Regions from separate parts of the Bradyrhizobium sp. BLXBL-03 genome, predicted to be linked through region 3. Evidence: predicted binding sites of a transcription regulator. Region 3 holds the regulator's gene; each other region holds the start of a gene.
What was found. The regulator HrcA, encoded in region 3, represses chaperone genes, less so after heat shock. The targets are predictions, from matches to a motif close to GTTAGCACTCNCNNNNNGNGAGTGCTAAC.
Positions count from the first base shown of each region.

Region 1 (7,266 bases), 1.1 Mb from region 3:
CGGCCTCGATGCCGTCGTTGAATCTGGCACCTGCGATTTTGGACCTTGAGCCGCCACCAGGTCTTTGAACGGCAATCACCAGCTTGAACCCCATCAGCTTGGTGGTGGTCGGCGACAACAGGCCCCTTCCGCACGGTCTGCGTCTTGATCCGCAGCTTGACTCCTCGTGCAGTCGTTCGATCTCATTTGCCCATAAATAATCCCTCTTGTAAGAGATGTGGCTCGACTGTTCTTGCAGACAGGACGCCTACCGCAAAAATGGCGGCGACCAAGGGAAAGCACAAGACTATTTCGGTCGAATATCTCACAATCGGGGCCCAACAGCCTCAATTCATTGGCGCACCGATGTCGGCCAGCTCATCCAGCAGTCTCAGGTGTTTGCGTATCGTGTCCGTCGCTGCGCTGATGACCTCCTCGCGCTTGTCACCGACGACGACGCTGTGAATCACGGCAGCGAGCACCCCAGCAGCCCTCATGACCGCCTTCTGACCCGTGTCAGAACTCTCGACTATCTTGATCGAAAGGTCGTGGACGCATTCTAGATGCTTCGCGATCTCGCGCTCGACGTCGTCATTCATTCGCGAACTCCTTCTGACTATGCCGCTCTTGCGCGCGCAAGCATGATTGCATCAGAATGGTGTAATTATGATGTTTGCTCTTGTGGGTTGATAAGGCCGAGTGCGCGGACAATCATTCGCGCGCCACCGAGTGGTGGCGGGCCGGCCCAGTGCAGCGAACACCTGACCAGCCCTGACCTTCAATATGGAAGTTATCCATGCTTCAGCTTGACGATTGTTCTAGCACATATACGTACCGTAAAGCCGTGTGGGCCTTATTTTGGCATTCGGTGAAACACGCCGAAACCCGGCTGCTGCTGCGTCCGCACAGCGCCGCTCGTCCTCTGCACGTTGACCGACGAGGATTGAACGGGACGCCAGTCCGAATGTGGCTTGCTGCTGCGCAACCTTTTAAACAAACTGGGCGGCTTTGTCTCGGTGAAACAGCAATCTTGTGCCGGCAATACAGTTTCCCCTGCATTCGAGAACACAGCCCAGGATGTTGCCTCGGCAGGAAAGACGAAGCAGGCCGCTTTGCCGCCGAGCTCAAGTACGACCTTCTTGAAGGGCTTGGCCGTGACCTGGTTGAAATCGCGTCCGGCGGCACCGCTGCAAGTGAATGCGATTGAGCCGACCGCCGGATGATCGACCACGTGCCGGGCCTTCGCCCATCACGTCCGCCCTCCGCGCGCGGCGAAACGCTGCTTGGCCGTAGCGATGTCTGACATCGCCGCCTCGCGCTGCGTTGTGAAGGTGTCGTCGACGAAGGTGATCGTCGGGATCTGCGGCTGATCAAGCCTGACGGGCTGGTAATGGCCGAAGCCATATTCGTGGATACCGGTCGAACCGCGCCCCGGCGCCGGAAAGCTCAGGTGGTTGAACGAGGCGACCACGCCGAAATTGGCCTGCGGATACAGGGAATAGCGGGGCACGTGGCTCATCGGAATGAACCCCATCTGCGCATTGTACAGCATTTCGGCGATCGGAGCGACGCCGGGAAATCGTTGCGCCAGTTCTTCAACCAGCTGGCGGGTGCCTAGCAGCATGTCGCCATCGACGTTGTTTTCCCACAGGCCGCAGATGTCCAGAAAATAGAAATCGATCGCGTAGCGGCCGATGATACCAGCGGTCCGGTCGCGCAGATGGTTGCGCCAGCTCGCGACGGCGAGGTTCATGAACACCATGAAGCCATCACCCTTCCGGTCGCCGTCCCAGTCGACGTAATTGGCGGGAAAGAAGTCGCCATAGCCATCGCGCGGCCGCGCATCGGCAATCGTCGGGAAGTCGGGGCCGTTTCGCCGCGCGACGTTGCTGCCGAACATGACGGCGATGCGATAGCCGAGCGCCTTCGCCTCTTGCACCAGTCGCGCGAACGCCCCCTCGCCACCGGTGCGGAGGCCGACGTCGAAACGCGGATAGTCCCAGTAATAGCGCGCGCCCCAGCCGTTCAGGAACACCATCACGGTGCGGGGATCGAACTGCTCGGCCGGCCAGCAGTTTGTCCTTGTTGAGCAGTCTGTGTCCGGAAGATCGCGCAGTGTCTGCAGGCCGAAGTGCGACAGGAACGCTGATCGTCACGTACGTGTAGGGCGCGTTGGGCTGCGGACCGCGCGGCCCGGCAGCGATGAACTCCAGCCCGCGCAACCGGCGATGGTATCGCGACTAACCTTTTTGCCGAAGAAAGATGACAATTCGCTGCGGTTGATCGGCTAGAAATGGGCGATGCAGGCGAGAATCAGAAGTCACCCTTAGAACATACGTCGTGGTCCCCGGGGATTAAGGGCGCAGGAGCTATGGGGAGCGACAAAACTATGGCAAGGGCGGTTGCTTTGAGCGGCACACACAGGCGTAAGCTCTTCGATATCGGACATCAATGCGAGAGCCGCACCGCCGGCAGATAGTGAGGCGCGCGCGCTTCTAGGTGTCCGATCAAAGCATACAGTGTTGGCTTCTCTGACCGGTCGAGGGCGTCTGTCCGACCGTTTTGAAATCTTGGCTCTTGCGGCTGACCGAATTTGCTTCAGATCGGGCGGCTGGGCGCCGATTTTTTTGCTACCAACCCTTGCTCACGAAAACCACTGTCCTATTTCATCTGCGCTGGCACTCGCGGGCCTCGATTGCTAGCAATTCAGGACCGTCAACTCGTGCAAATACTTAGGAGGACTGCATGAATTTCCGTCCACTTCACGACCGCGTCGTTGTCAAACGCATCGACGCCGAAGAGAAGACCGCCGGCGGCATCATCATTCCTGATACGGCCAAGGAAAAGCCCTCGCAGGGTGAAGTCATCGCCGTTGGCCCCGGCGGCCGCGACGAGAGCGGCAAGTTGTTCCCGATCGACGTGAAGGTCGGCGACCGCGTGCTGTTCGGCAAGTGGTCGGGCACCGAGGTCAAGGTCGACGGCCAGGAGCTGTTGATCATGAAGGAGAGCGACATCATGGGCGTTCTCACCGGCGTGTCTTCGAGCAAGAAGGCCGCCTAATTCCGCCGCTCGCGCCGCTCACCCCTGAGGAGCGCCTGCCGGGCGCCCCGCCAAGGGTGAGATGAGACCAAGACAACTCAGGGAAATCAATATGTCAGCCAAAGAAGTCAAATTAGGCGTCGATGCCCGTGACCGCATGCTGCGCGGCGTCGAGATCCTCGCCAGCGCCGTTAAGGTCACGCTCGGTCCGAAGGGCCGCAACGTCGTCCTCGACAAGTCGTTCGGCGCGCCCCGCATCACCAAGGACGGCGTTGCCGTTGCCAAGGAAATCGAACTCGAGGACAAGTTCGAGAACATGGGCGCCCAGATGGTGCGGGAAGTGGCGTCGAAGGCGGCGGATGCTGCCGGTGACGGCACCACCACCGCGACCGTGCTCGCCGCCGCGATCGTCCGTGAAGGCGCCAAATCGATTGCCGCCGGCATGAACCCGATGGATCTGAAGCGCGGTATCGATCTCGCGGTCGATGCCGTTGTCGCCGATCTGGAAAAGAACTCCAAGAAGGTCACCTCGAATGAGGAGATCGCCCAGGTCGGCACCATCTCCGCCAATGGCGATGCCGAAGTCGGCAAGTTCCTCGCCGATGCCATGAAGAAGGTCGGCAACGAGGGCGTCATCACGGTTGAAGAAGCCAAGTCGCTCGAGACCGAGCTCGATGTCGTCGAGGGCATGCAGTTCGACCGCGGCTACATTTCGCCCTACTTCGTCACCAACGCCGACAAGATGCGCGTTGAGATGGACGACGCCTACATCCTCATCAACGAGAAGAAGCTCTCCTCGCTGAACGAATTGCTGCCGCTGCTCGAGGCCGTGGTGCAGTCCGGCAAGCCGCTGGTCATCGTCGCCGAGGACGTCGAAGGCGAAGCGCTCGCCACCCTCGTCGTGAACCGCCTCCGCGGCGGCCTGAAGGTCGCGGCCGTCAAGGCCCCGGGCTTCGGCGATCGCCGCAAGGCCATGCTGCAGGACATCGCGATCCTGACCGGCGGCCAGGCCATCTCGGAAGATCTCGGCATCAAGCTCGAAAACGTCACGCTCAACATGCTCGGTCGCGCCAAGAAAGTGATGATCGACAAGGAGAACACCACGATCGTCAACGGCGCCGGCAAGAAGACCGACATCGAGGCGCGCGTGGCGCAGATCAAGGCGCAGATCGAGGAGACCACCTCGGACTACGACCGCGAGAAGCTCCAGGAGCGTCTTGCCAAGCTCGCGGGCGGCGTCGCGGTGATCCGCGTCGGCGGCGCGACCGAGGTCGAGGTGAAGGAGCGCAAGGATCGCGTGGATGACGCGATGCATGCGACCCGTGCGGCGGTCGAGGAAGGCATTCTGCCGGGCGGCGGCGTCGCCCTGCTCCGCGCCACCGAAGCGCTCAAGGGCCTGCGCACCAAGAACGACGACCAGAAGACCGGCGTCGAGATCGTGCGCAAGGCGCTGTCCTGGCCGGCTCGCCAGATCGCGATCAACGCCGGTGAAGACGGCTCGGTGATCGTCGGCAAGATCCTGGAGAAGGATCAGTACGCCTACGGCTTCGACTCGCAGACCGGCGAGTACGGCAACCTCGTCACCAAGGGCATCATCGACCCGACCAAGGTCGTGCGCACCGCGATCCAGAACGCCTCCTCCGTGGCGGCGCTCCTGATCACCACGGAGGCCATGGTCGCCGAGCTGCCGAAGAAGGCAGCTGCCGCCCCCGCGATGCCTCCTGGCGGCGGCATGGGTGGTATGGGTGGCATGGACTTCTAAAGCCCGACGCTCCCAACGAAATGCGAAACCCCGGCAGCAATGCCGGGGTTTTGTTTGCTCGCCTCCTTCCTTTCCGGCGTTGCTTCTATCGTTTGAGCTGTTTTAACTGAGATCGTTTCCCGCGCCTCGCCGGCCTGCAAGAATAGTGACCTCCGATTCCGCGCAGCTATAGCAACTTTCACTGCAAATCCATGAGGCCGGCGAACAACGATCCCATCGAAATGAAGGTTTACGCGCGAAGCCATTACTGAGGGGCATCATCTCTCGAGGGACTGCTGTATTTTCGACGCGCCTGCTCTATCGCACGACGGCCGGCCAGGAGATCCTTTGCAGGCAAGCGCGTGACCCCCCATATATTCCGGAGGTGCAAGCTGTGGCTCGTTTGCACTAGGCGCGGATCTGGAAGGCCGCTAGAGATCATCGTAAGCGAGGGGGCGATGAGCGACGTAGGATATCAGGTGTATTCGAAAAACGGCAACGGTGCCATCGTGGTTGTCGCCTCCTCCGCAAAGCAAGCTCTCGCCAAGGCCAATGAGCTCGCCGAATCTGGGAACGAGGTCTTGATCAAGGACCTTGCCGGCAAGGTCCTCGACACGGCTGTGATCGTTGAACTCGCTGCGCGCGAATAGATTTTCCCGGCGCCGGATGTTTTGGGGTCGGGTCTCTTTTTCCTTGCCAGCTCGGTGGTGTAGGAACGACCAGACACCTACGGGGGACCTAACCTCACTATTGCAAATCAGCTGATGGTCATGAAGCTCTTAAAGGACCGCTCGTTAGCGGCTCGTCATCAGGCCGCTGTCCTTGCCCGCTGGTTGGATGTCGTCGGCAGCAAGCCCTTTCTGTTCAGGGCGCCGCTCAGGGCATAGGAGGCCGGTTGGCGGCCATGCTTCCATCCCAATTCGACGATATGTGCGAAGTCTTCCGCATGTGGGAAGTCCTCCGCCGCCAGGTTGACCTGTGGGGCGCAACTGCGCTGGCAGGTCCAAACGGCTCGAAGCCGCGCTGGACCGGCTAGGCTTCGGTCGCTCAAGATGGCGGGCCAAGAATGGCTCGGCGCTCGCAGACTGCGATAGCGACATTTGCTGCGCCCTCCCAAATTCCATCCCCCTCGATTTCTTGATTTGAAGGCGGAGGTCTCCGGGCAATCAACCTCGACAGTCGGCGCTGGAACGCCGGATAAATTTCTGCGCAACAATCTTCGACAAGGTCAACTACCAACTATCGCAATTGATGTCGATAACAGAAACATGTCACCTTCCACTGATGAGCGTCGGCCGACCAACCGCAGCCGGCAAGGCATCGGTATGCAAAACCAATCACAGCAATCTGTTCCCGTTGGTGTCTCTGATTCGCGCGCTGACTCCTCACGAACTGAAATGCTGCGCGCTGAAATCTGCGCCAGCAGCGAACTCTCCTTCCTCATGGAGGCGCATGATGCGCTTTCCGCCGCGATTGCCGAGAGCGTAGGTTTCAAAGGTCTCTGGGCGTCAGGCCTGTCGATTGCCAGCTCTCTCGGCTACCGCGATGCCAACGAGGCGTCATGGAGCCAACTTGTTGACGTCGTTGAGCGGATCGTGGACTCGACCACACTGCCTGTTCTGGTTGACGGCGATGGCGGCTTCGGGAATTTCAACAACGCTCGTCTTCTGGCATGTAAACTTCGTCAACGCGGCGCTGCTGGAATTGCCTTGGAAGACAGCTGCTTTCCGAAAGCGAACTCTCTTATTGGTGAGCGGCATCCCCTCGTCGATATCGACGAATTCTCTGGCCGTCTGCGTGCAGTGAGGGATACGGTCGGGCAAGATCTGGTCCTCGTAGCCCGGATCGAGTCGCTGATCGCCGGCCACGGGATGGACGATGCAATTTCGCGCGCTCATTCTTACGCGGATGCCGGTGCCGATGCGATCCTCATTCACTCACGAAAGAGTACCGCGGACGAGATCTTTTCGTTCGCGAACGTATGGCAGAACAGGTTGCCAGTTGTGATCGTTCCAACGAAATACTATCAAACGCCGGCCTCGGCGTACCGAAGAGCCCACGTCTCTACGGTGATCTGGGCCAACCATGCCATGCGAGCTGCAATTGCGGCAATGCGGCGGGTCTGCCACCGCATCTTCACTGAGGAGAACACTGCCAGCATTGAGCCGAGTATTGCGTCGCTCGACGAGGTCTTCGAACTCTTGAGGTACGATGAACTCGCCCGTGCCGAAGCGCGCTATCTTCGCCTCTCCTGACTGAGGGTAATAACTTCTCACCCACGCTCCATCGTACTCATTCTCGGAGGATCATCGCCATGCAACTGGTTGCCTTTCAACACACTCAATGCACTTGTCGAGGATACACAGGTTTTCACTCCATCGCGTTTGCGATCGACTACCGGGACAGCTCTTACCCGACCGATTTATCGATTGGCGCAATATCTCGATCCGATCTTCCCATCTCAACGACCATCCTGTGACTTACGAGGCCTCCAGGCTCATTCCTCT
Region 1 is NZ_CP182470.1:7,541,260-7,548,525, forward strand. Features, by position in the region: gene ACNJX9_RS35710 (hypothetical protein) at 1-118, opposite strand, end outside; gene ACNJX9_RS35715 (hypothetical protein) at 327-578, opposite strand; gene ACNJX9_RS35720 (aldehyde dehydrogenase family protein) at 833-1,210, opposite strand; gene ACNJX9_RS35725 (hypothetical protein) at 1,229-2,020, opposite strand; partial or broken gene ACNJX9_RS35730 (SMC-Scp complex subunit ScpB) at 2,072-2,296, opposite strand; gene groES (co-chaperone GroES) at 2,725-3,039, shown strand; gene groL (chaperonin GroEL) at 3,131-4,780, shown strand; gene ACNJX9_RS35745 (hypothetical protein) at 5,218-5,409, shown strand; gene aepX (phosphoenolpyruvate mutase) at 6,157-7,014, shown strand.
Region 1: groES (co-chaperone GroES) is a predicted target of HrcA. The motif match lies at 2,654-2,682, and genes of this name have one in related genera.

Region 2 (7,266 bases), 3.3 Mb from region 3:
GCGACCTAAGATCGGTGCCGGCAAACGCATTGGGCAGCTCCTTCTCGATCACCAGCTCTCCGGCACGAGGCGTGAGCTCGGCGACGATGGCACCGCGCTCGCTGCCGCGATCGAACAGGCTGCCGGCCTTGCCGCGATGGGCGATGTGGATGATCGCCCCGCCAGCCTCGCGTGCCCGTGCCAGCAGCGCAGCCGCCCGCGCGATCGCGGGCTTGGCGTCGGGCAGGGCGAGGGGGCCTGCAAGATATTCGTTCTGGATGTCGATCAGCACCAGCGCGGCATCGGCAAGGCGTGGCGGGGTGAGGTCGGCGCCGGCGAGCTCGAGCAGGGTCTTTGCGGTCGTCATGGTCAGGCAATCTCCAGGGCGAAAGGCCGGGCCAGCATAACGCCGGAGCCGCCTGCCGATATGCAGGGATATTGCAGCCGGTGGCTGCGATATTGCAGGCGCCTCCCGGCCGATATACCTTCGCCTCATGAACTGGGACGATCTGCGCATCATCGCCGCCGTCAGGGACGAGGGCACCTATGCCGGCGCCAGCGCGCGGCTGCGCATCGACGAGACCACGGTCGGGCGCAGGCTGTCGCGGATCGAGCGAGCGCTCGGCCTGCGCCTGTTCGAGGCCGCCGACGGCGTGCGCAGGCCGACGCGGAGCTGCGAGGCGGTGCTGGCGCATGTCGAGGCGATGGCCGCGCATGCGGCCGAGATCGGCCGCCTCAGCGAGAGCCTGGAAGGGCCGGTCGGGCGCCTGCGCATCGCCTCCACCAACACGGTCGCCGAGACGGTGTTGTCGCCGCGCGCGAGCGACTTCCTGCGCGCCAATCCGGGCCTCACGCTGCAATTCCTCACCTCCAGCGAGAACGTCAGGTTCTCGCGCTGGGAAGCCGATCTCGCCATCCGACTGCGCAAGCCCGACAAGGGCGACTTTGCGATCTCCAGGCTCGGGGACATCAAGCTCTATTATTTCGAGCCTGCCGCGACCGAAGGCGAGCCGATGCTATGCACCTATCCGGACGAGCTCGGCGCCATTCCCGAGATGCAATTCCTGCGCACGAAGAAGGCCCGCGCGCGCTGCGTCACCGACAACGTCCGGGTCATCCGCAATCTGATCCGCGCGCATCGGGCCGCCGGCGTGTTGCCGGAATATGTCTGCGCGGACCTGCTCGGCGATCGCCGCCTGCGCGCCAGCCTGCTGCCGAAGCGGCGCGACGTCTGGCTGCTGGTGCAAAACCACCTCAAGCGCGACGCCGCAACGCGCGTGACGATCGACTGGGTGCGGGCGTGTTTTCAGGAGATGGCGCAGAGTTGATCGGCGGCCGGCGGCCGCTTCGAACGCAGCCCGGCAGCGGGACGACCAAGTCGGACGGGTCAGGGATTGTGCGCGCCTACAGGTTGCGCAATCCGTGGCGACGACAATCTCGGGCAGGGAATGCGATGACCACGCTTCAGGACACCGTCCGGCCAAGGGCCAGACCTCGCGAATGGAAAGCGATTATCATCCTGATCCTGCTCGTGCCCGTGCTGTGGTCGCCGCTGATCCTGTTTCGCTACGTGCTGTTCCAGCCCTCAACATTCCGTCCGGCTCGATGGCCCCGACGCTGGTGGTTGGCGACTACGTCTTCGCGGCGAAATATGCCTATGGCTACGGCCGCTATTCGTTTCCTTTCACGCCATCCTTTATCTCCGGCCGCGTCGGCGCTGCTGATCCTGCCTATGGCGACATCGTCGTCTTCCGGTCGCCGAAGGACAATGAGATCGACTATGTCAAACGCGTTGTCGGATTGCCCGGCGATCGCATCCAGATGCGGCATGGACAACTCTTCCTCAACGACATCCAGGTGACGCGCGTCGCGCTGAAAGATGTCGCGGCAGGCTCCGCCTGCGGCGGCGACACCGGCACCAGGGTCAAGCGCTGGCGCGAGACGATGCCGAACGGGGTGAGCTACATCACCTATGACTGCGTCGACAACGGCTACGCCGACAACACCGAGCTCTACACCGTCCCGCCGGGCCATTTCTTCGCACTCGGCGACAACAGGGACAACTCCACCGACAGCCGCTTCAAGTCGGTGATGGGCTTCGTCCCGATGGACAATCTCATCGGCAAGGTGACGCGGATCTTCTGGTCGCTCGATTCCAGCGGCGAACTGCGCGCCGAGCGGCTGGGGAAGGTGCAATAGGAGGGTTCGTTGTAGCCCGGATGGAGCGCAGCGAAATCCGGGACACCGTTTGCGCTGCGCTCCATCCGGGCTACGGCCAAAACAAAAACCCCGGCATCGCTGCCGGGGTTTCGCAAGTCCTTGAGGTGGGTGGACCTTAGAAGTCCATGCCGCCCATGCCGCCGCCCGGGGGCATTGCGGGGCCGGCGCCGCCCTTCTTGGGCAGCTCGGCGACCATGGCTTCCGTGGTGATCAGGAGCGCGGCCACCGAGGCGGCGTTCTGGATCGCGGTACGGACCACCTTGGTCGGGTCGATGATGCCCTTCTTGACGAGGTCGGCATATTCGCCGGTCTGGGAATCGAAGCCGTAATTGTAGGCCTTGTTCTCCAGGATCTTGCCGACGATCACCGAGCCGTCTTCACCGGCGTTGATCGCGATCTGGCGAGCGGGAGCCGACAGCGCCTTGCGCACGATCTCGACGCCGGTCTTCTGGTCGTCGTTCTTGGTGCGCAGGCCCTTGAGCTGCTCGGAAGCACGGAGCAGGGCGACGCCGCCACCCGGGACGATGCCTTCCTCGACAGCCGCGCGGGTCGCATGCATCGCGTCATCAACGCGATCCTTGCGCTCCTTCACCTCGACCTCGGTCGCGCCGCCGACGCGGATCACCGCGACGCCACCAGCGAGCTTGGCGAGACGCTCCTGGAGCTTCTCACGGTCGTAGTCCGAGGTGGTCTCCTCGATCTGCGCCTTGATCTGGGCCACGCGCGCCTCGATGTCGGCCTTCTTGCCGGCGCCGTTGACGATCGTGGTGTTCTCCTTGTCGATCATCACCTTCTTGGCGCGACCGAGCATGTTGAGCGTGACGTTCTCGAGCTTGATGCCGAGGTCTTCCGAGATCGCCTGGCCGCCGGTCAGGATCGCGATGTCCTGCAGCATGGCCTTGCGGCGATCGCCGAAGCCCGGAGCCTTGACGGCCGCGACCTTCAGGCCGCCGCGCAGACGGTTCACGACCAGGGTTGCGAGCGCTTCACCTTCGACGTCTTCGGCGACGATGACCAGCGGCTTGCCGGTCTGCACCACGGCCTCGAGCAGCGGCAGCAGCTCGTTCAGCGAGGAGAGCTTCTTCTCGTTGATGAGGATGTAGGCGTCGTCCATCTCAACGCGCATCTTGTCGGCGTTGGTGACGAAGTAGGGCGAGATGTAGCCGCGATCGAACTGCATGCCCTCGACGACGTCGAGCTCGGTCTCGAGCGACTTGGCTTCCTCGACGGTGATGACACCCTCGTTGCCGACCTTCTTCATGGCGTCGGAGAGGAACTTGCCGATCTCCTGGTCGCCGTTCGCCGAGATGGTGCCGACCTGGGCGATCTCGTCGTTCGAGGTGACCTTCTTGGAGTTCTTCTGCAGGTCCGCAACCACGGCCTCGACCGCGAGGTCGATACCGCGCTTGAGGTCCATCGGGTTCATGCCGGCGGCAACCGACTTGGCGCCTTCCTTCACGATCGCCTGGGCCAGCACGGTGGCGGTGGTGGTGCCGTCGCCGGCCGCGTCAGCGGACTTGGAGGCGACTTCGCGCACCATCTGCGCGCCCATGTTCTCGAACTTGTCCTCGAGCTCGATCTCCTTGGCGACGGTGACGCCGTCCTTGGTGATGCGGGGAGCGCCGAACGACTTGTCGAGCACGACGTTGCGGCCCTTCGGGCCGAGCGTGACCTTCACCGCGTTGGCGAGAACGTCGACGCCGCGCAGCATCTTGTCGCGCGCTTCAACCGCGAATTTGACTTCTTTGGCTGCCATCTGGAATTTTCCTTAGGAATGTTGATTGGAGGGAGGAGAGGGGCTCTTAAGCCGCCTTCTTCTTGGACTCGGTGACTTCGAGAACGCCCATCACGTCGCTCTCCTTCATGATCAGCAGGTCCTGGCCGTCGATCTTGACTTCGGTGCCGGACCACTTGCCGAACAGCACGCGGTCGCCGACCTTCAGGTCGATCGGAACCAGCTTGCCGGCCTCATCGCGGCCACCCGGGCCGACGGCGACGACTTCACCCTGGGAGGGCTTTTCCTTGGCAGTGTCGGGAATGATGATGCCGCCGGCGGTCTTCTCTTCTGCGTCGATGCGCTTGACCACGACGCGGTCGTGAAGCGGACGGAATTTCATGCAGTCCTCCTAAGCATTTGCACGAGTTGAGGATTTCAAGATGTTAGCAGTCTGCGCCAGCGAGTGCCAGCACAGGTGCAGCTGAAATAGGACAGGAATTTTGCGGGGGCAAGGGCTTCTAGCAGAAAATTCGGCACTCTGAAGGCCCAAGTGCCAGAAACCTTTCCCATCGTTAACCGATTTCGGAGCACCTTCGAGGGTGCCGCGGTGACCGTATTAGCACGGTGCCCGCTCTGCTGCTAACGCATTGAATTTCAACAGCTTGTTAAACTTTTGGGCTTGAGATGGATTGTCAGTTTGCGTCACATTTCTCTCATGTGAGCGCATCGTTTCCGGGTGGCTCCCGGGGCACGGATCAAGCCACCCCCTGTATGCGCTCCTGCAAAGGAGGTTTGGCATGGGACTGCGCGTTGGGGGCGTTTCCGAGGACTTCAGGAAACAGATGCTGGGCTACGGGCTGACAACGGCCCAAATTCTCTACCGGATGCCGGATCATCCGTCATTGCTCCAGACTTACGTCTGGCAGAACTACGACATGTTCCCGAAATTCCCGGCGCTGACCGATTTCCTGGCGTTCTGGACCGAGAAGCTCGACGGCCCGCTGCATTCGGTGACCGTCGCGCACTCCAAGCTGATCAAGCCGGCCGAGCTGCGCGCCGTGGACGGCGTGTTCCGGTTGAATTGAGATAGAGCACCGCTCTTGTAGGGTGGGCAAAAGCGCGCCCTTCGCGCGCCGTGCCCACCATCTCTCTCCGTGATCGCATGCAGAACGTGGGCACGCTTCGCTTTGCCCACCCTACGAAACTTGTTCCATGCTAGCCTCTCGTCATAACAACAACGGGAGGCCACCCATGGCCAAGACAACAAAATCGCGCAGCGCAGCCCAGACTGTGGGGAAGAAACGAAGCGCCGCCAAGTCCGCCGCACGATCTTCCGCGCGCAAGGTGGTGAAATCAAAAGCCCGCACGGCCGCTGCGAAAAAACCCGCCCGCCCCAAGCAGCGCATCGCCATCAGCCATCACCGCGAGGAAGATTTCAAAGCCGACGGCCTGCGCGCCTACGCCAAGTACCGCGATCTCGGCATCGCCAACGCGACCCACGGCCTCGCGCAAGCGCACGTGATCCGCCTGCAAGGCCCCTGCGATCCCGCCGAGGTGTCGAAACTGCACTTCCATGACGTCGACTTCCAGATGGTCTATGTGCTCAAGGGCTGGGTGAAGACCTACATGGATGGGCAAGGCGAGACGATGATGCAGCAAGGCAGCGCCTGGACCCAGCCGCCGAAGATCAAGCACATGATTTTGGATTATTCCGACGATGTGGAGCTGCTGGAAGTGATCCTGCCTGCGGAGTTCAAGACGGTGGAGCTGAAGGCGTAGGCACTCTCTCTCCACGCGGCAATGACGGCGGAGAAAGCTTGCTTCGTAGCCCGGATGGAGCGGAGCGAAATCCGGGAAAGCCTCTCCGCAGCGAAGCTGGTCCCGGATTGCGCTGCGCTCCATCCGGGCTACGGCATCGCGGCGATCCTTAAAAAGCCCCCGATCCGCGAAACCCAGCCGTCGGCGCGTCAGGCGCCATTACCGGGCTCATCGCCGCGCTGTTCGTTGCGAGCTTCGAGCCCGAGGCGGACGCCGAGACGACGATGTCGCGACTGAAGACGTCGCTCTTCTTCGGTTTTCCGGCACTGCTGCCGCTGGCCTTTGGCGCCTCCGGCAACGTCAACTATTACGCATGCAGGCGGTGCGGTAGCCGGTGGCGCGCTTGCCATCACGCCGTGGATCGCTTTCTGGTCCTATGACAGCCTGCCGCGAAGCGCTGGCATGGTGTTGCTCGGAGGATTTGTGGGATCCCTGATTTGCGCCGGCTTCGCCGCCATTCACTATCGGTCCTACATGGCCGATGCCGGGCAGTATATCCGCGCCTCGGAAATGCCGGCGGGCACGCGCGAGATGGCCGGCCGTTCCGCTGATTTCGTCAACCGCTATCCGAACGACCCGCGCGCTCACCTGTTCCGTGCGATTTACTTCGCTGAACGGAACAGCCTCAGTGCCGCCGAGGCGGAAGTGCAAACCGCGATGTCGCTCGCTGCGTCGGATGTGGCGGGCGGTCCGGTGCGATCGGTGGCGCGGGCCTTGCTGGCGCAATTGCTGCTCGCGCGGGGACGGACCACCGAGGCGAAGGCCAGGCGGCCGAGGTGTGCCGCGCCAAGCTGGGTGACGTGCGACGGCTCCTGGAGCAGTCGAAATTGTGCGGTGAGAAAGGGTAGTTCGTAGGTTCGTAGCCCGGATGGAGCGAAGCGAAATCCGGGGTGCCTGCAACGGAGATACGTTCCCGGATTGCGCTCCGCTCCATCCGGGCTACGGCATCACGTCAACACCCCGACGATCGCCCCCATCAGGCACGTCGTCAGCGTCCCCGATACGATCGACTTCAACCCCAGCGCGTTGATCTCCTCGCGCCGTTCCGGCGCCATCACGCCGAGGCCGCCGATCATGATGCCGAGGCTGGCGAAATTGGCGAAGCCGCACATCGCATAGAGCATGATCAGGCGCGAGCGCGGATCGAGCGTGTCGGGCGGCAGCTTCGAGAAGTCGACATAGGCGACGAGCTCGTTGAGCACGGTCTTGGTGCCCATCAGGCTGCCGGCGGTGATCGCCTGGTCCCAGGGCAGTCCCATCAGCCAGCACACCGGCGCCATGATCAATCCCAGCACCCGCTGCAGCGAGATCGCGGCGCCCCCCACGGCAGGCAATAGCCCCAGCACCGCATTGGCGAGATAGACCAGCGCCACCAGCACCAGCAGCATCGCGACGATGTTGATCAACAGCTCGATGCCGGCGCTGGTGCCCTTCACGATCGCATCCATGGTGCCGGAGACCGCCATCTCCGGATCCTCAAGCGCGCCGCCGGTGCGCTTGTCCGACGTCTCAGGGATCATGATCAGGCTGAC
Region 2 is NZ_CP182470.1:3,435,576-3,442,841, forward strand. Features, by position in the region: gene ACNJX9_RS16320 (cysteine hydrolase family protein) at 1-346, opposite strand, end outside; gene ACNJX9_RS16325 (LysR family transcriptional regulator) at 474-1,307, shown strand; partial or broken gene lepB (signal peptidase I) at 1,433-2,178, shown strand; gene groL (chaperonin GroEL) at 2,315-3,955, opposite strand; gene ACNJX9_RS16340 (co-chaperone GroES) at 4,002-4,316, opposite strand; gene ACNJX9_RS16345 (usg protein) at 4,714-5,001, shown strand; gene ACNJX9_RS16350 (cupin domain-containing protein) at 5,168-5,695, shown strand; partial or broken gene ACNJX9_RS16355 (hypothetical protein) at 5,872-6,114, shown strand; gene ACNJX9_RS16360 (hypothetical protein) at 6,158-6,589, shown strand; gene ACNJX9_RS16365 (NupC/NupG family nucleoside CNT transporter) at 6,682-7,266, opposite strand, start outside.
Region 2: ACNJX9_RS16340 (co-chaperone GroES) is a predicted target of HrcA. The motif match lies at 4,359-4,387, and genes of this name have one in related genera.

Region 3 (7,266 bases):
GGCCCTCCTCGTCGCCACGGTATTTCCGGCGCTCGCCGCCGATGCCGTCTATCCGCCCGGCTTGCGTCTCGGCATGGTGCCTCTGGTCGGCCTCAGCAAGGCCAAGACCTTTCCGGGCTTCGAGAGCGAGGATGGCAGCGTCAAGGTGCTGATCACCGAGCTGCCGCCGGCGGCCTATAACGAAGTCGTCAGCGCCTTCAACGCCAATCCGGCCGGCGCCAATGGCGTCAAGCCGGACAAGATCGAGACATCGGCGGGCCTTGCGTATTTTACCAGCGAAAGTGCCAAGGCTGGCGACACGCTGGTGAAGCGCTATTCGATGATCGTGCCGGGCACCGGCTTCTCCGGCTATGTCGCGGTGCAAATCCCCGAGAACGCTTCGAAGATCTACACCGACGAGGCGGTGCGGCAGATGTTCGCGACTGCCGCCATCCGCAAGGAGGTGTCGGCTGACGAGCAGATCGGGCTGTTGCCGTTCAAGATCACCGATCTCGCCGGCTTCAAGGATATCCGCACGCTGGTGCCGGGCTCGAGCATCATCCTGGCCGATGGCAATGAGAGCTCGGGCTATGAATCCAAGCCGTTCATGATCCTCGGCCTGATCGGCGCCACCCCGCAGGCCGCCGACGACCGCGCCCGCTTCGCCCAGGAGGCGGCGCTTCAAATCGCCGGCTTGCGCGAAACCAAGGTCACGATGTCGGAGCCGATCCGCATCAACGGCCAGCCGGGCTTCGAGACCCGGATCGACGGCGTCAGCGGCAGGGACAAGATCCCGGTGACGGTGGTGCAGTGGATCCGCTTCGGCGGCGGCACCTCGCTGCGCATCATCGCCAGCGCCCCGCGCGACCAATGGTCCGACGCCTTCACCCGCTTCCGCGCCGTGCGCGACGGCATCCAGCCGAAGGGGTAGAAAACGGGGGGCTGACAGCCCAACCACTCACCAAACCCGGCCGCATTTTCGGGCTTTCGTTCGTACACGAACGGAACTAGGCTTGCCTGCATTGGATCAGGTTTTGGATCATCCTGGAGGGGAGGCGGACGATGCTTAATCGACGACAGATCTTGGCCGCGATGGGAACGACGGCGCTTGTGGCCCTTGCTCCATCGGCACTGTTTGCAGCAGCTGCGATCAAGCCGGACGACAGCTCCGCGCTGCTCGTGATCGACGTGCAAAACTGCTTCCTGCCGGGCGGTAGCCTTGCGGTGAAGGAAGGCGAGCAGGTCGTGCCCGTCATCAATAAAATGGCGAAGGCATTTTCGAACGTGGTGATGACGCAGGACTGGCACACGCCCGGCCACATCTCGTTCGCGTCGGTGCATTCCGGCAAGAAGCCGTTCGAGACCATCGACCTGCCCTATGGCAAGCAGGTGCTGTGGCCCGACCATTGCGTGCAGGGCACCGAGGGCGCATCGCTGTCGAAGGATCTCTCGATCCCGCAGGCCGAGCTCATCATCCGCAAGGGCTTTCACAAGGACGTCGACAGCTATTCGGCGTTCCTCGAAGCCGACGGCAAGACAACGACCGGCCTTGCCGCCTATCTGAAGTCGCGCAAGATCAAGCGCGTCTTCGTCGCGGGTCTCGCCACGGATTTCTGTGTCGCCTGGACCGCGCTCGATGCGCGCAAGGCGGGTTTTGAGGTCTATGTCGTGGAGGACGCCTGCCGCGGCATCGACACGCAGGGCTCGCTGGCCAAGGCCTGGGCCGACATGGCCAAGGCCGGCGTGAAGCGGATTCAGTCGAGCGATATTGCGTTGAGCGCGTAAGACGGGACGATCGTCATTCCGGGGCGGCTCGCAGAGCCGAACCCGGAATGACTTCATCGCTCAGTTCGCCTCGTTGCTGTTCGCAGCAGGCGCGGCCTTTGCGCCGCCCTTGGCGACGCCGACCAGCGCCGGCCGCAGCACGCGCTCGCCGATGGTGTAGCCGGCCTGCATGACCTGCACGACGGTGCCCGTGGGCACCGACGCATCGGGCACTTCGTACATCGCCTGATGGAAGTTGGGGTCGAACTTCTGACCCTGGGGATCGAGCTTCTTCACACCATGCCTTTCCAGTGCGTTGAGCAGCGAACGCTCGGTGAGCTCGACGCCCTCGATCAGCGCGGTCAGACCGGGATCGGCGGCGGCGCGCGCCTCGGCCGGAACGGCGTCGAGCGCGCGCTGGAGATTGTCGGCGATCTCGAGCACATCGCGGGCAAAGCCGGTGATGCCGTAGAGTCGGGCATCGGCGACCTCCTTGGTGGTGCGCTTGCGCAGGTTTTCCATCTCGGCCAGCGTCCGCAGCATGCGGTCACGGGCCTCGGCGGCTTCCTTCTGCAACGTCTCCACCGAACCCGGCTCGGGATCGTCGGGCATGATGTAGGGCTTTGACACCACGGGCTCGCCGGTCGCGGCAGTCGTGTCTTCGGGTTGCCGGGTTGGATCGGTCATCGGCTGCTTCTCGAACTCGCTCAAAGGGAGGTTTTCTGGCCCGGATATCGTGCTTCGGGCGCTGAAAATCAAGCGCCCGTGATCGGCTCAAATGCCGGTCAGCCTCCCACCAGGCGACTGACGATACGGGCGGCGTAATCCACGGTCGGGATCACGCGGGCATAATTCAGCCGCGTCGGCCCGATCACGCCCAAAACGCCGACGATGCGGCCGGCGGCATCCCGGTAGGGCGAGATGATGGTGGAAGAGCCCGATAACGAAAACAGCTTGTTCTCGCTGCCGATGAAGATCCTGACACCTTCAGCGGTTTCGGCGCGCCCGAGCAGGTCGATCACGCCGCGCTTGGTCTCGAGATCGTCGAACAGCAGCCTGACACGCTCGAGATCCTCCAGCGCATGCAGATCTTCCAATAGATTGGCATGGCCGCGGACGATGAGCTGACGGTCCTCGTTCTCGCCGCCCGACCAGCTCGCGATCCCGGCCGAGATCACCTTCTGGGTCAGCTGATCGAGCTCGGCGCGAGCTTCCGCGAGCGCGGTTTCCAGCTCGAGCCGCGCCTCGGCGAGCGTGCGGCCGCGGATCCGCGCGTTGAGGAAATTGCCGGCTTCAGTGATGGCCGAGGAGGGAACCCCCGGCGGCAGCGTCAGCACGCGGTTTTCGACCTGGCCGTCCTCGCCGACCAGGATCACCAGCGCCTGCTCGGGTTCCAATCGGACGAATTCGATGTGCTTCAGCCGCGTATTGGACTTCGGCGTCAGAACGACCGCTGCGGTGCGGGTGAGGCCGGACAGCCGCGTCAGCGCCTGGTCCAGCGCCGCCTCGACCGATTGGGCCTGGCCGACCGAGGTCAGCTGGCTCTGGATCGACTGTCGCTCGGCCTCGTTGAGATCGCCGACCTGCATCAAGGCGTCGACAAAGAAGCGCAGGCCGAGTTCCGTCGGCAAGCGGCCGGCCGAGGTGTGCGGCGCATAGATCAGGCCGAGCTGTTCCAGATCGGCCATGACGTTGCGCACCGAGGCCGGCGACAGCGGCATCGCGATCAGGCGGGAAATGTTGCGCGAGCCGACCGGTTCGCCAGTCGCGAGATAGCTTTCGACAATTTGACGAAAGATGTCGCGGGAACGCTCGTTGAGCTGGGCGAGGCCTGCGCGCGGCGCGATCAGATGGATCGGATCGTGATGGGCCACAGACGGTAACTCCTCTCAGATGCTCATAATTTGTCCATCCAGGACGGTTCTGACAAGCGTGGCGTTTGCGGGGTGGATATCGGGGGGCGAAAAAGCCTTGCTGCCCACCCTGACCCCACCTACAAGCACCGCGAACAGCCCTACCCCATAAGTTCTAGACCATGAGTTCTGGAGGATTTCCCATGCGGCCAAGCCGCCGTGCGCCCGACGAATTGCGCCCCGTGACGCTGGAGCGCGGCGTGGTCAAATATGCGGAAGGCTCCTGCCTGGTGAAATTCGGCGACACCCATGTGCTCGTCACCGCCACCCTGGAAGACCGCCTGCCGCCATGGCTGAAGGGCCAGGGGCGCGGCTGGGTCACCGCCGAATACGGCATGCTGCCGCGCGCCACCTCCGAACGCACCCGCCGCGAAGCCTCCGCAGGCAAGCAGAGCGGCCGCACCGTCGAAATCCAGCGCCTGATCGGCCGCTCGCTTCGCACCATCGTCGATCTCGAAGCGCTCGGTGAGCGCCAGATCACGGTCGATTGCGACGTGCTGCAGGCCGACGGCGGCACCCGCACCGCCTCGATCACCGGCGCCTGGGTCGCGCTCGCCGATTGCATCAACTGGATGAAGGCGCGAAACATGGTCAAGGCCAACGTGATGCGCGACAACGTCGCCGCGATCTCCTGCGGCATCTACAACGGCACGCCGGTGCTCGATCTCGACTATGCCGAGGATTCGGAGGCCGAGACCGACGCCAATTTCGTCATGACCGGCGATGGCCGCATCATCGAGGTGCAGGGCACCGCGGAACGCGAGCCGTTCACGCAGGACGAGTTCCTGAAGCTGATCGCTCTCGCTCAAAAGGGCATCGCGCGGCTGGTGGACTTGCAGAAACTGGCTGTCGCGTAGTCAATAGGCCCATGCACCGCCGAATCACCGGAAAGCTCGTCATCGCCACCCACAATCCCGGCAAGCTCGCCGAGATGAAGGAGCTGCTCGCGCCTCACGGCATCGAGGTGGTGTCGGCCGGTGAGCTCGGCCTTCCCGAGCCTGACGAGACCGGCAACGACTTCCGCAGCAATGCCGCGATCAAGGCGGCCGCCGCGGCGCAGGCGACCGGGTTGCCTGCTTTCGCCGACGATTCCGGCATCGTGGTCGACGCGCTCGATGGCGCACCGGGCATCTACAGCGCGCGCTGGGCCGGTCCAAACAAAGACTTCGCCGCCGCGATGGCGCAGATCGAGCGCCTGTTGCAGGAGCGCGGTGCCATCAAGCCCGACAAGCGCAAGGCCCATTTCGTCTCCGCGCTCTGCGTCGCCTGGCCCGATCATCATCTCGAAGAGGTCGAGGCGCGCGTCGACGGCACGCTGGTGTGGCCGCCGCGCGGCACTGCCGGCTTCGGTTACGATCCGATGTTCCTGCCCGACGGTCATACGCGCACTTTCGGCGAGATGGAGAGCATCGAGAAGCACGGCCTGCCGCCGCTCGGCCTCGGCCTGTCGCACCGCGCCCGCGCCTTCGTGAAACTGGCGGAGATCTGCCTTGAGCCGCGCTGACAAGGATGCGTTCGGCGTCTACGTGCACTGGCCGTTCTGCCTGTCGAAGTGCCCCTATTGCGACTTCAACAGCCATGTCCGCCACGCAGCGATCGACGAGGCGCGCTTTGCTTCGGCCTTTGCGCGCGAGATCGCGACGACCGCCGCGCGCGCACCCGGCCGCGAGGTCACCTCGATCTTCCTCGGCGGCGGCACGCCGTCGCTGATGCAGCCGGCCACCGTCGGCGCCGTGCTGGAGGCCATCGGCAAGCACTGGAGCGTCGCCAACGATGTCGAAGTCACGCTGGAAGCAAACCCGACCAGTGTGGAAGCCACGCGCTTTGCCGGCTATCGCTCGGCCGGCGTCAATCGCGTCTCGCTCGGCGTGCAGGCGCTTGACGACGCCTCGCTGAAAGCGCTCGGCCGCATGCATAGCGCGCGCGAAGCGCTCGATGCCGTCGCCATCGCGCGCCGCTCGTTCGATCGCTACTCGTTCGACCTGATCTACGCCCGCCCCGACCAGACGCCGGCGATGTGGGCGGAGGAGCTGCGTCTCGCCATCGATGAAGCGGCCGAGCATCTGTCGCTCTATCAGCTCACCATCGAAGAGGGCACGCCGTTCTTCGGCCTGCACCAGGCCGGCAAGTTGAAGACGCCGGACGAGGCGGTTGCACGCGCGCTCTACGACGTGACGCAGGAGACCTGCGACAGGCTGGGGCTGCCCGCCTACGAGATCTCCAACCACGCACGGCGCGGCGCCGAGTGTCGGCACAATCTGGTGTATTGGCGCGGCGAGGAATATGCCGGCATCGGTCCCGGCGCCCATGGCCGCCTCGACATCGACGGTATCAGGCACGCCACCGCCACCGAGAAGCGCCCGGAAGCCTGGCTGATGCGGGTCGAGACCAATGGCGACGGCGTCGTCACCGACGATCTCCTCAACAGCGAGGAACGCGCCGACGAATTTTTGCTGATGGGATTGCGTTTGGCCGAGGGTATCGACCCCGAGCGCTACAAGGCCCTCTCGGGCCGACCGCTCGACCCCAAGCGCATCTCGCTGCTGCGCGAGGAAGGCGCAATCACGGTCGATGCGACGGGCCGCTTGCGCGTGACCAGCAGCGGATTTCCGGTGCTCGATGCCGTGGTCGCGGATCTCGCGGCGTAGCGTGATGCCGTAGCCCGGATGGAGCGCAGCGTAATCCGGGAACAGTCTTTCCGGCTGCACGATCCCGGATTGCGCTGCGCTCCATCCGGGCTACGAAGGGCGGCGAGCTACGCCCCAAAGCTCTTCGGCGAGCCCGCGACCGCAACACCGCCCCCTGTCGTCACCTTCATCACCGCAAGTCCGCGCTCGTTGGTGCCGTCGGCACGGAAGCGGAACAGGCCGTCGATGCCGGCGAAGCCCGAGGGATTGGTGAGCACGTCGGACGAGAAGCGCGTGGTGCCTTGCGTGCGCGCGAGCGCGGCGACGAGGGCGACCGCGTCATAGGCGAGCGTCGCGGTGCGGATCGGCTCGGCGCCGTATTTGGTGCGATAGCGGCCGGAGAAGGCGCGAAAGCCGGCCGGATCGGGCGCGGCGTAGAGTCCGCCTTGCAAGTTTGGGCTGGCATAGACACGCGGACTGTCCCACAGGCCGGTGCCGAGCAACTGGATGTTGCGCAAATTCGCGCCGGCCGCGGTCATCGCATCGGCGACCGCAACCACGGCATCGCCGTCATCGGCAATGAACAGCGCATCCGCACTGCCGAGCTGCTGCGCCACCGATCGCGCCGGCGTGGCACGATCGGCGCCGTATTTCTCGAATGCGACGATGCGCCCGCCGCGCCTGGGCACGGCTGCCTTCACCGCGGCTTCGACCACGTTGCCATAGGCGTTATCAGGCACCAGCACGGCGACGGAGCGTTTTCCGATGCTGGCGGAATATTCGATGATGCGATTGACGTCGGATTCCGGCAGGAAGCTCAGCAGATAGACGCCGCGGCCGGCGATGCTGGAATCGGTCGAGAAGGCGATCACCGAAATGCCGCGCGTGCGCGCGACCTGGGCCACCGCCGGCACCGACTGCGCGAACAGCGGTCCCAGAATGATCTCGGCGCCTTCATCCACCGCCTGCTGCGCGCCGGCTTG
Region 3 is NZ_CP182470.1:166,023-173,288, forward strand. Features, by position in the region: gene ACNJX9_RS00765 (hypothetical protein) at 1-910, shown strand, start outside; gene pncA (bifunctional nicotinamidase/pyrazinamidase) at 1,042-1,764, shown strand; gene grpE (nucleotide exchange factor GrpE) at 1,825-2,430, opposite strand; gene hrcA (heat-inducible transcriptional repressor HrcA) at 2,529-3,617, opposite strand; gene rph (ribonuclease PH) at 3,800-4,513, shown strand; gene rdgB (RdgB/HAM1 family non-canonical purine NTP pyrophosphatase) at 4,525-5,160, shown strand; gene hemW (radical SAM family heme chaperone HemW) at 5,147-6,304, shown strand; gene ACNJX9_RS00800 (penicillin-binding protein activator) at 6,412-7,266, opposite strand, start outside.